2 regions of the Blautia sp. SF-50 genome follow, and region 2 is predicted to be linked to the other one. Evidence: predicted binding sites of a transcription regulator. Region 2 holds the regulator's gene; the other holds the start of a gene.
The links. Region 2 encodes Rex, which represses fermentation and respiration genes when NADH is low (regulators of the CRP and FNR family bind a similar motif). Its sites were predicted from a motif close to ATTGTTAANTANTTAACAAT; they were not measured.
Positions count from the first base shown of each region.

Region 1: gap (type I glyceraldehyde-3-phosphate dehydrogenase) is a predicted target of Rex. The motif match lies at 1,400-1,419, and genes of this name have one in related genera.

Region 1 covers NZ_FMUW01000004.1:122,712-128,370, forward strand. The annotation lists partial or broken gene BLP57_RS17775 (amylosucrase) at 1-263, opposite strand, end outside; gene BLP57_RS04055 (histidinol-phosphatase HisJ family protein) at 339-1,157, opposite strand; gene gap (type I glyceraldehyde-3-phosphate dehydrogenase) at 1,463-2,482, shown strand; gene BLP57_RS04065 (phosphoglycerate kinase) at 2,668-3,864, shown strand; gene tpiA (triose-phosphate isomerase) at 3,909-4,658, shown strand; gene BLP57_RS04075 (helix-turn-helix domain-containing protein) at 4,774-5,052, opposite strand; gene BLP57_RS04080 (hypothetical protein) at 5,154-5,375, shown strand; gene BLP57_RS04085 (Mbeg1-like protein) at 5,559-5,659, shown strand, end outside.
Region 2 covers NZ_FMUW01000002.1:240,546-246,204, reverse strand. The annotation lists gene BLP57_RS02395 (NAD(P)H-hydrate dehydratase) at 1-1,261, opposite strand, end outside; gene BLP57_RS02390 (redox-sensing transcriptional repressor Rex) at 1,323-1,970, opposite strand; gene BLP57_RS02385 (ABC-F family ATP-binding cassette domain-containing protein) at 2,185-4,101, shown strand; gene BLP57_RS02380 (pyridoxamine kinase) at 4,132-4,998, opposite strand; gene pdxR (MocR-like pyridoxine biosynthesis transcription factor PdxR) at 5,091-5,659, shown strand, end outside.

The sequences.
Region 1 (5,659 bases), on a different contig from region 2:
ACCTTGATCGGTTCGGTCTTGGAAGTCTCGACCTTGATCGGCTCGGTCTTGGAAGTCTCGACTTTGATCGGTTCGGTTTTTGAGGTTTCGACTTTAAGCGTTTCCTTCTTTACGGTTTCAAGTTTTTTCACTTCGGCTTTAGCATTTTCAACAGATTTGGCAACACTGGAACTGGTGCCGGCAGCAGAGGTATTTTTTTTCAGCTGCTTTTCTTTTTTTGCCTGCATGGCAGCTTTCTTTTTCTGGAGTCTTTTTGTTGACATATAGAATTCCTCCTTAGATAAAATGATATTTTCGGTATAAAAATGTAAACTCTCTCACTGGAGAGAGAAACAGAGCTACAGCTTATGAAAAACAGGACGGCGGTTTTTAAATACAGCATAATAGGAAAAACCACATTCACGGAGAACATCAGCCGCCTTGTCAAAAGCATAGCCGATCTTATCCGGAGTATGGGCATCTGCACCGATGGTGATGATCTCACCGCCAAGCTCACGGTAACGTCGGATAATATTGACACATGGATTCGGTTCACCAAGCCCGTAGTGATAACCGCCTGTGTTCAGCTCGATTCCCACATTTTTGCGGATCAATGTCCGCAGGATCTCGTCCAGGATCTCCTTATATCTTCCATAAGAATACTGACGGTTCTGATTTGGACCATAACGTACTACATAGTCGATATGTCCGTACACATCCATCTCGTCAAAAGCAGCGATATTTTCCAGGATGGATTCAAAATATTCCATGTAGCATGCGGATTCCTTACGGCCCTCAAAATAAGAAGGATAATAAGGATCGTATCCGTGCACCACATGGGAGGAACCGATAACGAAATCAAAGGGAACTTCTTTCAGAAGATCGGAAAAAGATTCTGCAAGCTGAGGCTGAAGTCCAAGCTCGATCCCGAAGTTAACCTGGATCTGGTCTTTAAAAGCATCCGCAAGACTCTCAAGTTTCTGGCGGTATGCAGGGATATTCAGGAAAAAATCAAGATTTTCCGGAGTATCGGGATAATCCGGATCAAAATGTTCAGTAAAACAGATTCCCGTGAGACCCTGGTCTGCGGCAGTCTGGATCATTTCTTCCATCGGCGTATCGGAATCTGCGGAAAAAGAGGAGTGCATATGGCAGTCCCATAAAATTTTCTGGTCCATTTTGTACCTCCATATTCAAGCCTTTATATTCTGTGACAATGATCGTATCTGCCTGTTATGAATCCGGGAAAGTCAAACTCCCAGCGGGAATATAGATATCCGTTTTGGGAATCAGCAGGACAGAACTTTCTATCAGAGAATTATAGCACATTTTTCAGAAATTTTCTTAATATTTATTTTAATGTTCTTTTTTATAAATAGCTCTTGAATTTTTGTTTGGAATTAGGTACAATATGAAACAGGTTGATGTTTCTTTAACAAAGGAACGATTTAAATCACCATTCAATTCATAGGAGGAATTTATCATGGCAGTAAAAGTTGCAATTAATGGTTTTGGACGTATCGGTCGTCTTGCATTCCGTCAGATGTTTGGAGCAGAAGGATTTGAGATCGTAGCAATCAACGATCTTACATCTCCTAAGATGCTTGCTCACTTATTAAAATATGATTCTACACAGGGAAGATATGCTCTTGCTGATAAAGTAACAGCAGGCGAGGATTCCATCACAGTAGACGGAAAAGAGATCAAAATCTATGCTAAGGCTAACGCTGCAGAGCTTCCATGGGGAGAGATCGGTGTAGACGTAGTTCTTGAGTGCACAGGTTTCTACACATCCAAAGACAAAGCTCAGGCTCATATCGATGCAGGTGCTAAGCACGTAGTTATTTCCGCTCCGGCTGGAAACGACCTTAAGACAATCGTTTACAACGTAAACCATCAGGGTCTTACAAACGAGGACAAGATCATCTCCGCAGCTTCCTGTACAACAAACTGCCTTGCACCAATGGCTAAGGCTCTTAACGATCTTGCACCGATCAAATCCGGTATCATGTGCACAATCCACGCTTACACAGGCGATCAGATGACACTTGACGGACCGCAGAGAAAAGGCGATCTGAGAAGATCCCGTGCAGCTGCAGTTAACATCGTTCCGAACAGCACAGGTGCTGCTAAAGCTATCGGACTTGTTATCCCAGAGCTTAACGGCAAACTTATCGGTTCTGCACAGCGTGTACCTACCCCAACAGGTTCTACAACAATCCTTACAGCAGTAGTTGAAGGAAACGTTACTAAAGAGCAGATCAACGCAGCTATGAAAGCAGCTTCCAATGAGTCCTTCGGATACAACGAGGATGAGATCGTATCCAGCGATATCGTTGGTATGAGATTTGGTTCCCTCTTCGATGCTACTCAGACAATGGTACTTCCACTTGAGAATGGCACAACAGAGGTTCAGGTAGTTTCCTGGTATGACAACGAGAACTCCTACACAAGCCAGATGGTTCGTACAATCAAGCACTTCGGAAAACTTCTGAACGCTTAATTTTCTGCGAACGGGTGTAGAAGAATAGACTCAGAAAGGGTCCGGTCTGAAGAGGACCGGGCCCTTTTTTTCCAAAAGACCAAACAAAAAAATGTCTGAGGAATGACTGTTAACAGAGCGGACAACAATACCGCTCGCCCTTATTCATCTGCTTTTGCAGAAATAAAAGTTAAGGAGATATAGAGATGCTGAACAAAAAAAGTGTTGACGATATCAATGTAAAAGGACAGAAAGTACTTGTAAGATGCGACTTCAATGTTCCGCTTCAGGATGGAAAGATCACAGATGAGAACCGTCTTGTAGCTGCTCTTCCTACAATCAAGAAACTGATCGCAGACGGCGGAAAGGTTATCCTTTGCTCCCACCTTGGAAAACCGAAGGGAGAGCCGAAACCGGAGCTTTCTCTTGCACCTGTAGCAGTTCGTCTTTCTGAGCTTCTTGGCCAGGAAGTAAAATTTGCAGCAGATCCTGAGGTAGTAGGACCGAACGCAAAAGCTGCTGTAGCAGAGATGAAAGATGGCGATGTAGTTCTTCTTGAGAACACACGTTATCGTGCAGAAGAGACAAAGAACGAAGACAAGTTCAGCGAAGATCTTGCTTCCCTCTGTGATGTATTTGTAAATGATGCATTCGGAACTGCTCACAGAGCTCACTGCTCTAACGTAGGTGTTACCAAATATGTAAAAACAGCAGTTGTAGGATATCTGATGCAGAAAGAGATCGATTTTCTTGGAAACGCTGTAAACAATCCGGAGAGACCATTCGTAGCAATTCTTGGCGGTGCTAAGGTTTCCAGCAAGATCTCTGTAATCAACAACCTTCTTGACAAGGTAGATACACTGATCATCGGTGGTGGTATGTCCTATACATTCTCCAAGGCTATGGGCGGACATATCGGAACATCCCTCTGCGAGGATGATTACCTTCAGTATGCTCTTGACATGATGAAGAAAGCAGAGGAGAAGGGCGTGAAGCTTCTTCTTCCTGTAGATAACAGAATCGGTGATAACTTCTCCAACGACTGCAACATCCAGGTTGTAAAACGTGGTGAGATTCCGGACGGATGGGAAGGAATGGATATCGGACCGGAGACTGAGAAGCTTTTTGCAGACGCTGTAAAAGATGCCAAGACTGTTGTATGGAACGGACCGATGGGATGCTTCGAGATGCCGAACTTCGCTCATGGTACAGAAGCAGTTGCCAAAGCTCTTGCTGAGACAGATGCAACAACGATCATCGGTGGCGGTGATTCTGCAGCAGCTGTAAATATCCTCGGATATGGCGACAAGATGACACACATCTCCACAGGCGGCGGTGCTTCTCTTGAGTTCCTTGAGGGAAAAGAGCTTCCGGGTGTAGCAGCAGCTAACGATAAAGACTGATAAAAAATAAAGTGTTCCAAGAACACAAAAAAGGAGATAAAACCATGGCAAGAAAGAAAATCATTGCTGGAAACTGGAAAATGAACATGACACCAAGCGAGGCTGTAAAGCTTGTTGAGACTTTAAAACCGCTTGTTGTTAACGATGAAGTTGACGTAGTATTCTGCGTACCGGCTATCGACATCATCCCTGTTGTTGAGGCAGCTAAAGGTTCTAACATCCAGGTTGGTGCTGAGAACATGTACTTCGAGGAGAAAGGCGCTTACACAGGTGAGATCGCTCCGGCTATGCTCGTAGATGCAGGCGTTAAGTACGTTGTACTTGGACACTCCGAGAGAAGAGAGTACTTCGGTGAGACAAACGAGGACGTTAACAAAAAAATGCTCAAAGCTTTCGAGCATGGCATCACACCGATCATGTGCTGTGGTGAGACACTTACTCAGAGAGAGCAGGGCGTAACAATGGACTTCATCCGTCAGCAGGTTAAGGTTGGATTCCAGGGTGTTACAGCTGATCAGGCTAAGACAGCAGTTATCGCTTACGAGCCGATCTGGGCTATCGGAACAGGTAAGACAGCTACAACAGAGCAGGCTCAGGAAGTTTGCGCTGATATCCGTAAATGCATCGCTGAGATCTATGATGATGCTACAGCAGCAGAGATCCGTATCCAGTACGGCGGATCTGTAAACGCTGCAACAGCTCCTGACTTATTCGCTCAGGCTGACATCGATGGCGGTCTTGTAGGTGGCGCTTCCCTGAAACCAGATTTCGGAAAGATCGTAAACTACAAATAAGATTCACTTAAAAAGGGGCTTCGGCCCCTTTTTTTATATCTTTTTATAAAAAAATCAGAAAAACTCTCCCTGACACGGATAGCACAGCTAACAAAAAAGCTGCATCTGATCACAGTCAGAGAGAGTTTTTCTTATCTTCAGAGTAAGGATTGTTTTTCTCTGAAGCTTTTTCTGTATGTTCGTTCCTTTCGTCAGGCTCGGGAACGTGTTCCACAATGTCCTCGATCTCGCAGTGGAGAATGGAACACAGCCTGTCTATGGTATAAATTTCAACATTTTTATTTTTTCGAAGTCTGTCCAGAAGTGAACGGGTGATCTGATAATGTTCATAAAGATCATACTGAGTGATCCCACGCTTCTTCATCGTGACCCAAAATCTGTCATATTTTATCATATATATATCCTGTCCGATTCATCCTTGAATTAATCTTATTATGAAGGTAAAATTGGAATCACAACAGTGTCCTTATATCGACACTACAGAAAGGAGAAGCAATGAGGAAGTTTTTTAAAATCTTAATTTCAGTGGTGATCACACTGTATTTTTCAGCTACCATGTTCTACTGCTTTGTGGCAGGAACACCGGATGACGGAAAAGGGGCAGTGATCTATATGATGTCAGCAGCAGGCCTGTCGATACTGTTTCCGGCTTTTACCTGCGGCTGCATTCATTACATCCTTTATCTCAGAAAAAAAATGGATGAAAGGAGCAAATGATCAGGATTTATGGTATGATAACAATAAATATCTGGCAGGGTATGTCGTTTCAGAAAACGGTTATCTGATAACGGCAGAAACGCATCAGATGGCTGTGTTGTGATGCAGCCGTTACGTATTATAATAGAAAGAAAGCCTGTAGCTGTGCGTAAGACGCTTATATGATCATTTGCGGAGGATTTTATGGGGAATATTCTGGATTATCTTGACTGGAGAGGAGATCTTACCTTTGAGCAGTCACCCTTTAATGAAGTTGACAATCTGATACTGGCGTGTTTTTCCTA
Region 2 (5,659 bases):
GATTCAGATACATCTGGCCTTTCTCATCTGCGATCACCGTACATGCATCCTTCAGTACGCACACAGAGCCTGTTTCCGCAGCACATTTCAGTGCAGTATCTGCGATCTCATGCTGGATCTCCTGGATCGTTCTGCCACTGAGCCGGCTCATTTCTCCGATATGCGGTGTCAGGACTACATGCTCTCCCAGATACTGATACCACTGTGGATGTGAAGCCAGAAGGTTCAGGCCGTCCGCATCCAGGATCAGCGGCTTTTTCTCCCGGGCAGCCGCCGTGAGAAACCACTGTTCTCTCTCACGGCTGGCCACTGATGTTCCAAGTCCCGGTCCGATCACGATCACATCACACCAGGATAGAAGCTGTTCATTGGATTCCTGATCAAAGCGGCTGCAGACCATAGCCTCCGGAAGGAGTATCTGCAGTGGGATCCTGTTGGCTTCCACAGTCTGGATCTTTACCATTCCCGCACCGGCACGAAGTGCTGCACTGGCGCTTAAATAAGCGGCTCCGCACATTCCCTCACTTCCGGTCACAAAGAGCACTTTTCCGAAGGTACCCTTGTTTCCGCCGGGATCACGTTCCGGAAACAGCTTCAGATCTTTATTTTCCAGACAGGCGGCAGATGCAGTCACAGCTTCTTGCTCATAGATCCCGATATCGGCGGTAACGATCCTTCCTGCATACAGTCTTCCCGGATAAAAGCAAAGACCTCTTTTCCGGTAGGCAAATGTGACAGTCAGATCGGCGCTGAAGGCAATTCCCATTTCCAGGCCAGTATCTCCGTTCACTCCTGACGGGATGTCAACTGCGATCTTTTTGGCCCTCGCACTGTTCATCTCATGGATGATATCAGCATAATGCCCCTCGATCGGACGCGTCAGGCCTACCCCAAACACGGCATCTACTATAGTAGTATATTCACTCCACTGCGGGTTATTCACCTCCGGGACACGATAACCGGAAGCGATCTTATACTGAAGAGCAGTCTCTCTGGTCATTTTATCTTTGTTTCCGACCATATAAAACTCTACCCGGATCCCCTTCAGATGGAACAATCTGGCAACAGCGATACCGTCACCGCCATTATTTCCGCTTCCGCAGACTACCAGGATCCTTTCGTCCTTCTGGAGATACTTTTCTGTTTCCTCTACCACCTTCAGTGCTGCCCGCTCCATCAGAACCTCGGAGGGAACTCCGATCTCACGGATCGTTGTGGAGTCCAGATCCTTCATTTCTTTGCAGGTAACAAGCTTCTTCATTCTGTCTTCTGCCTCCCCTCTGTCATAGAGAAAGCTGCCGTTTCCGGCAGCTTAACAATTCTTACTTATCCACATGTTCCTGCCTGTATTTACTGAGATTATAAGACAGTGTCATCAGACTCTCGGAAAGATGAACGTTCTCTACGATCACATCATCCGGTGTCTCAAGATCGAGATGTGCAAAATTCCAGATTGCCTTGATCCCGTTCTCCACCAGGATATCCGCCATTTCCTTGGCTTTATTCTTGGGAAGTGTCAGAATCGCGATCTCCACGTTATTCTCTCTCAGGAAAAACGGAAGCTCACTGAGCATTTGGATCTCAAGTCCACGGACTGCGATGCCCTCAAGCACAGGATTTACGTCAAAGATACCAACCAGCCTGAACCCGCGCTTCTCAAAATCCACATAATTGGCAAGTGCCTGTCCCAGATTACCGGCACCCAGGATGATCATCGGATGAACGGTATCCAGTCCCAGGATCTTACCGATCTCTGTATAAAGATAGTGTACATTATAGCCATACCCCTGCTGCCCAAAACCGCCAAAATTATTAAGATCCTGACGGATCTGAGAAGCTGTGGTATGCATCTTCTTACTTAATTCATTGGAAGAAATACGTTCTACATTATCTTCCATCAGCTCTCCTAAGTAGCGGTAATAGCGTGGCAGACGCTTAATCACCGCTTTCGAGATTTGTTTTGTCTCCACGATAGTTTTCCTCCTTACCTTACACTAGGTTAATTATAACGAATTGACATTTTCCTGTCAATTAAAGTTGTCTATTCTGTACAAATTTCTTTATATTTTTTCTAATAATTGATTTTTTCTTTGAAATCCCGGCAGTTTCCGTTATAATAGGTGGAGGATTTTTCCCTGTTCAGACATAAACAGGGGTGATTCTTTATACAGGAGGACAGTTTTTATGATTTTATCATGTCAGAATATATGCAAGGCCTTTGGCGAAAAAGTAATTTTAAATGATGCATCCTTTCACATTGAAGACCGTGAAAAGGCTGCTCTGATCGGCTGCAACGGTGCAGGAAAGACCACACTGCTGCGTATCATCATGCAGGAGCTTTCTGCTGATTCCGGTACCGTGGTGCTTGCCCGGGATAAAAATATCGGCTATCTTGCCCAGTACCAGGATATCCACGGACATCATACCATCTACGAAGAGCTTCTTACCACCAAGCAGCACATCATCGATATGGAACGCCGTATCCGCAATATGGAACAGGAAATGAACACGGTGACCGGTGATGAGCTGAACCGTCTGATGGAAACCTATACCCGCCTGACCCATCAGTTTGAGCTGGAGAACGGATACGCTTACAAAAGTGAGCTGACCGGTGTCTTAAAGGGTCTCGGCTTCACGGAGGAAGATTATGACAAGCAGATCGAAACTCTTTCCGGCGGTCAGAAAACCCGTGTGGCGCTGGGCAAGATGCTTCTTTCCAAGCCGGATATCCTGCTTCTGGATGAGCCAACCAATCACCTGGATATGGAAAGCATCTCCTGGCTGGAAACTTATCTTCTGAATTATCCGGGAGCTGTTTTTATCGTCTCCCATGACCGTTATTTTCTGGATAAGGTGGTCACCAAGGTCATTGAGATCGAAGCCGGACAGACCCGCGTATACAGCGGCAACTACTCTGCCTATGCTCTCAAGAAGGCTCAGCTTCGTGACGCACAGTACAAGGCATACTTAAATCAGCAGCGGGATATCAAGCATCAGGAAGCCGTTATCGCCAAGCTGAAATCCTTTAACCGTGAAAAATCCATCAAGCGTGCGGAAAGCCGTGAAAAAATGCTGGACCGTGTACAGAGGATCGAAAAGCCTCTTGAGCTCCAGGACCGGATGCGTATCTCGCTGGAACCACGGGTGTTAAGCGGAAACGATGTGCTCCACGTGGAAGCGCTTTCCAAGGCCTTTCCGGGACAGACCCTGTTCTCCGATATCTCCTTTGATATCAAACGCGGCGAGCGTGTGGCACTGATCGGAAACAACGGAACCGGAAAGACCACCATGCTGAAGATCATCAACGGTCTTATTGAGGCAGATGCCGGCAAATTTTCCCTTGGTTCCAAGGTGCAGATCGGTTATTACGATCAGGAACATCATGTTCTGCACATGGACAAAACAATTTTCCAGGAGATCTCCGATACTTATCCGACTCTCACAGAGACTGAGATCCGAAATATGCTTGCTGCATTTCTCTTTACCGGAGATGATGTTTTCAAGGAGATCTCCGCACTTTCCGGTGGAGAAAGAGGCCGTGTTTCCCTTGCAAAGCTGATGCTTTCCGAAGCCAACTTTCTGATCCTTGACGAGCCTACCAACCATCTGGATATTGCCTCCAAGGAGATCCTGGAGGAAGCACTGGTCAGCTACACCGGTACAGTCCTTTATGTATCCCATGACCGTTACTTTATCAATCAGACTGCGACCAGGATCATGGAGCTGACAAACCAGGCAGTGGTAAATTACATCGGTGATTATGATTACTATCTGGAAAAGAAGGAGGAGCTGACCAGTACCTATGCACCGGGAAGCACTTCTCCGGAGGCACCTGCAGAAGAAAAAGCGGTTTCCGAGAACAAGCTTTCCTGGCAGCAGATGAAGGAAGAACAGGCAAAGAAACGAAAACGGGAAGCCGAGCTGAAAAAAGTCGAAGCCCGTATCGAAGAGCTGGAAACAAGAGACAGCGAGATTGACGAAACCATGGTCCTTCCGGATGTCTGTACCAATGTAGCGGAATGTACAAAGCTAAGCCGCGAAAAAGCAGCCATCGCTGAAGAACTGGAAGAGCTTTATGAAAAATGGGAAGAGCTGGCCTGACGGTCAGCTCTTTTTTATCCCCTTATGTTTTTATGGAAGCAGCATGCCGAGATGCTGTTCAAAGCATACGCCATCGTTACGGTCTGTTCCTTCCTCCACCGCATCCCGGATCGATGCCGAGATAAAGTCCACGGCCAGCTCTGCACAGGTTTTCATGGAATATCTTTTTACCAGCCCTGCACTGAGCACGGATGCAAAAAGATCTCCTGTCCCGGAATAGCTTCCGCCGGATTTCTCTGCAAATACCCAGGAGCTGTTTCCGTTTTCCAGGACAAGATTTCCCATTTTCAGAGACTGCCCCTCCTCCCTGTGATCCACTCCGGTGATCACAACGGCAGGAAGTGAAAATTTCCGGGCAAGTCCGCACCCGATCTCCCGGATCTCTTCCATCCGCCGGGCCTCTGATGCCTTTTGCAGTTCCTTCCAGATCTCCTCCATTTTTTCTTTTCCGTAGAGAAGAAGGAGGGCTTCCGTAAGGTTCGGTGTGATCACATAGGAACGACGTGTCAGTTCGCAGAACCGGCTGCGAAGCTCTTCTGTATAGATCGGATAAACCGCGCCGTCATCCCCCATCACCGGATCTGTAAGGATCAGAGTATCCTTCCCTGCAAACGCATCCATAAATTTCAGAATCCTGTCTGCCTGCTTATCATCAGAAAGAAATCCAGTATAGATCCCATCCGGGAAAAATCCTCTTTTTTTCCACTGCTCCATATATGGTTCCATATGCTCTGTGAAATCCTCACAGAAATAACTTTCATAACCGGTCTGGTTGCTTAAAACAGCGGTGGGAAGTGGACACGCCTGGACCCCCATCACCGAAATCACCGGGATCGCTGCTGTCAGTGAACATTTCCCCAGCCCGGAAAGATCATTGATCACTGCTATTTTTTTCATGGTAATTCTCCAGTCTTGAGTTTTTTTCTGTAATATTATAGAATGAACTGTCAGGTTTACGCAATCATTTTTGGAAGGAAATCATCATACTTATGTTAAATATATCTGCAGAACACAAAAAAGAACACCTTTATCTGGAGGTTTATCACTATTACCGGAAGCTGATCCTGGAAGGCCGTCTCCTTCCCGGAAGCAAAATGCCCTCCCTCCGCAAATGCGCCCAGGAGCTGAAGCTGAGCCGTACCACCATCGAAAATGCCTATCTTCTGCTGGCAGCAGACGGCTATATCATCGCCAGGGCACAGAGCGGCTATTATGTCACCGGCATTGCTTCCAAGCAGCATCTGCTTACCCCCGAAAAACAGGATAAGGATATCACGCCCTGCCTTTATGATTTTGCCTCTTCCGGTGTTGACCGGGAAAGCTTCCGTTTTGATCTGTGGCAGCGTTACATCAAAAGCGCCCTCCGCCAGGGCGACCGTATGCTTTCTTATGGCGAACCCCAGGGCGAAAGCGATTTCCGGGAGGTTCTCGCAGACTATATCCGGGAACGCAGAAATGTGATCTGCTCCCCGGATGACATTGTAGTAGGGGCCGGTCTCCAGCCCCTTCTCCAGATCCTCTGCCCTCTGATCCATGAACGGAAAACCGTTTCGTTCCC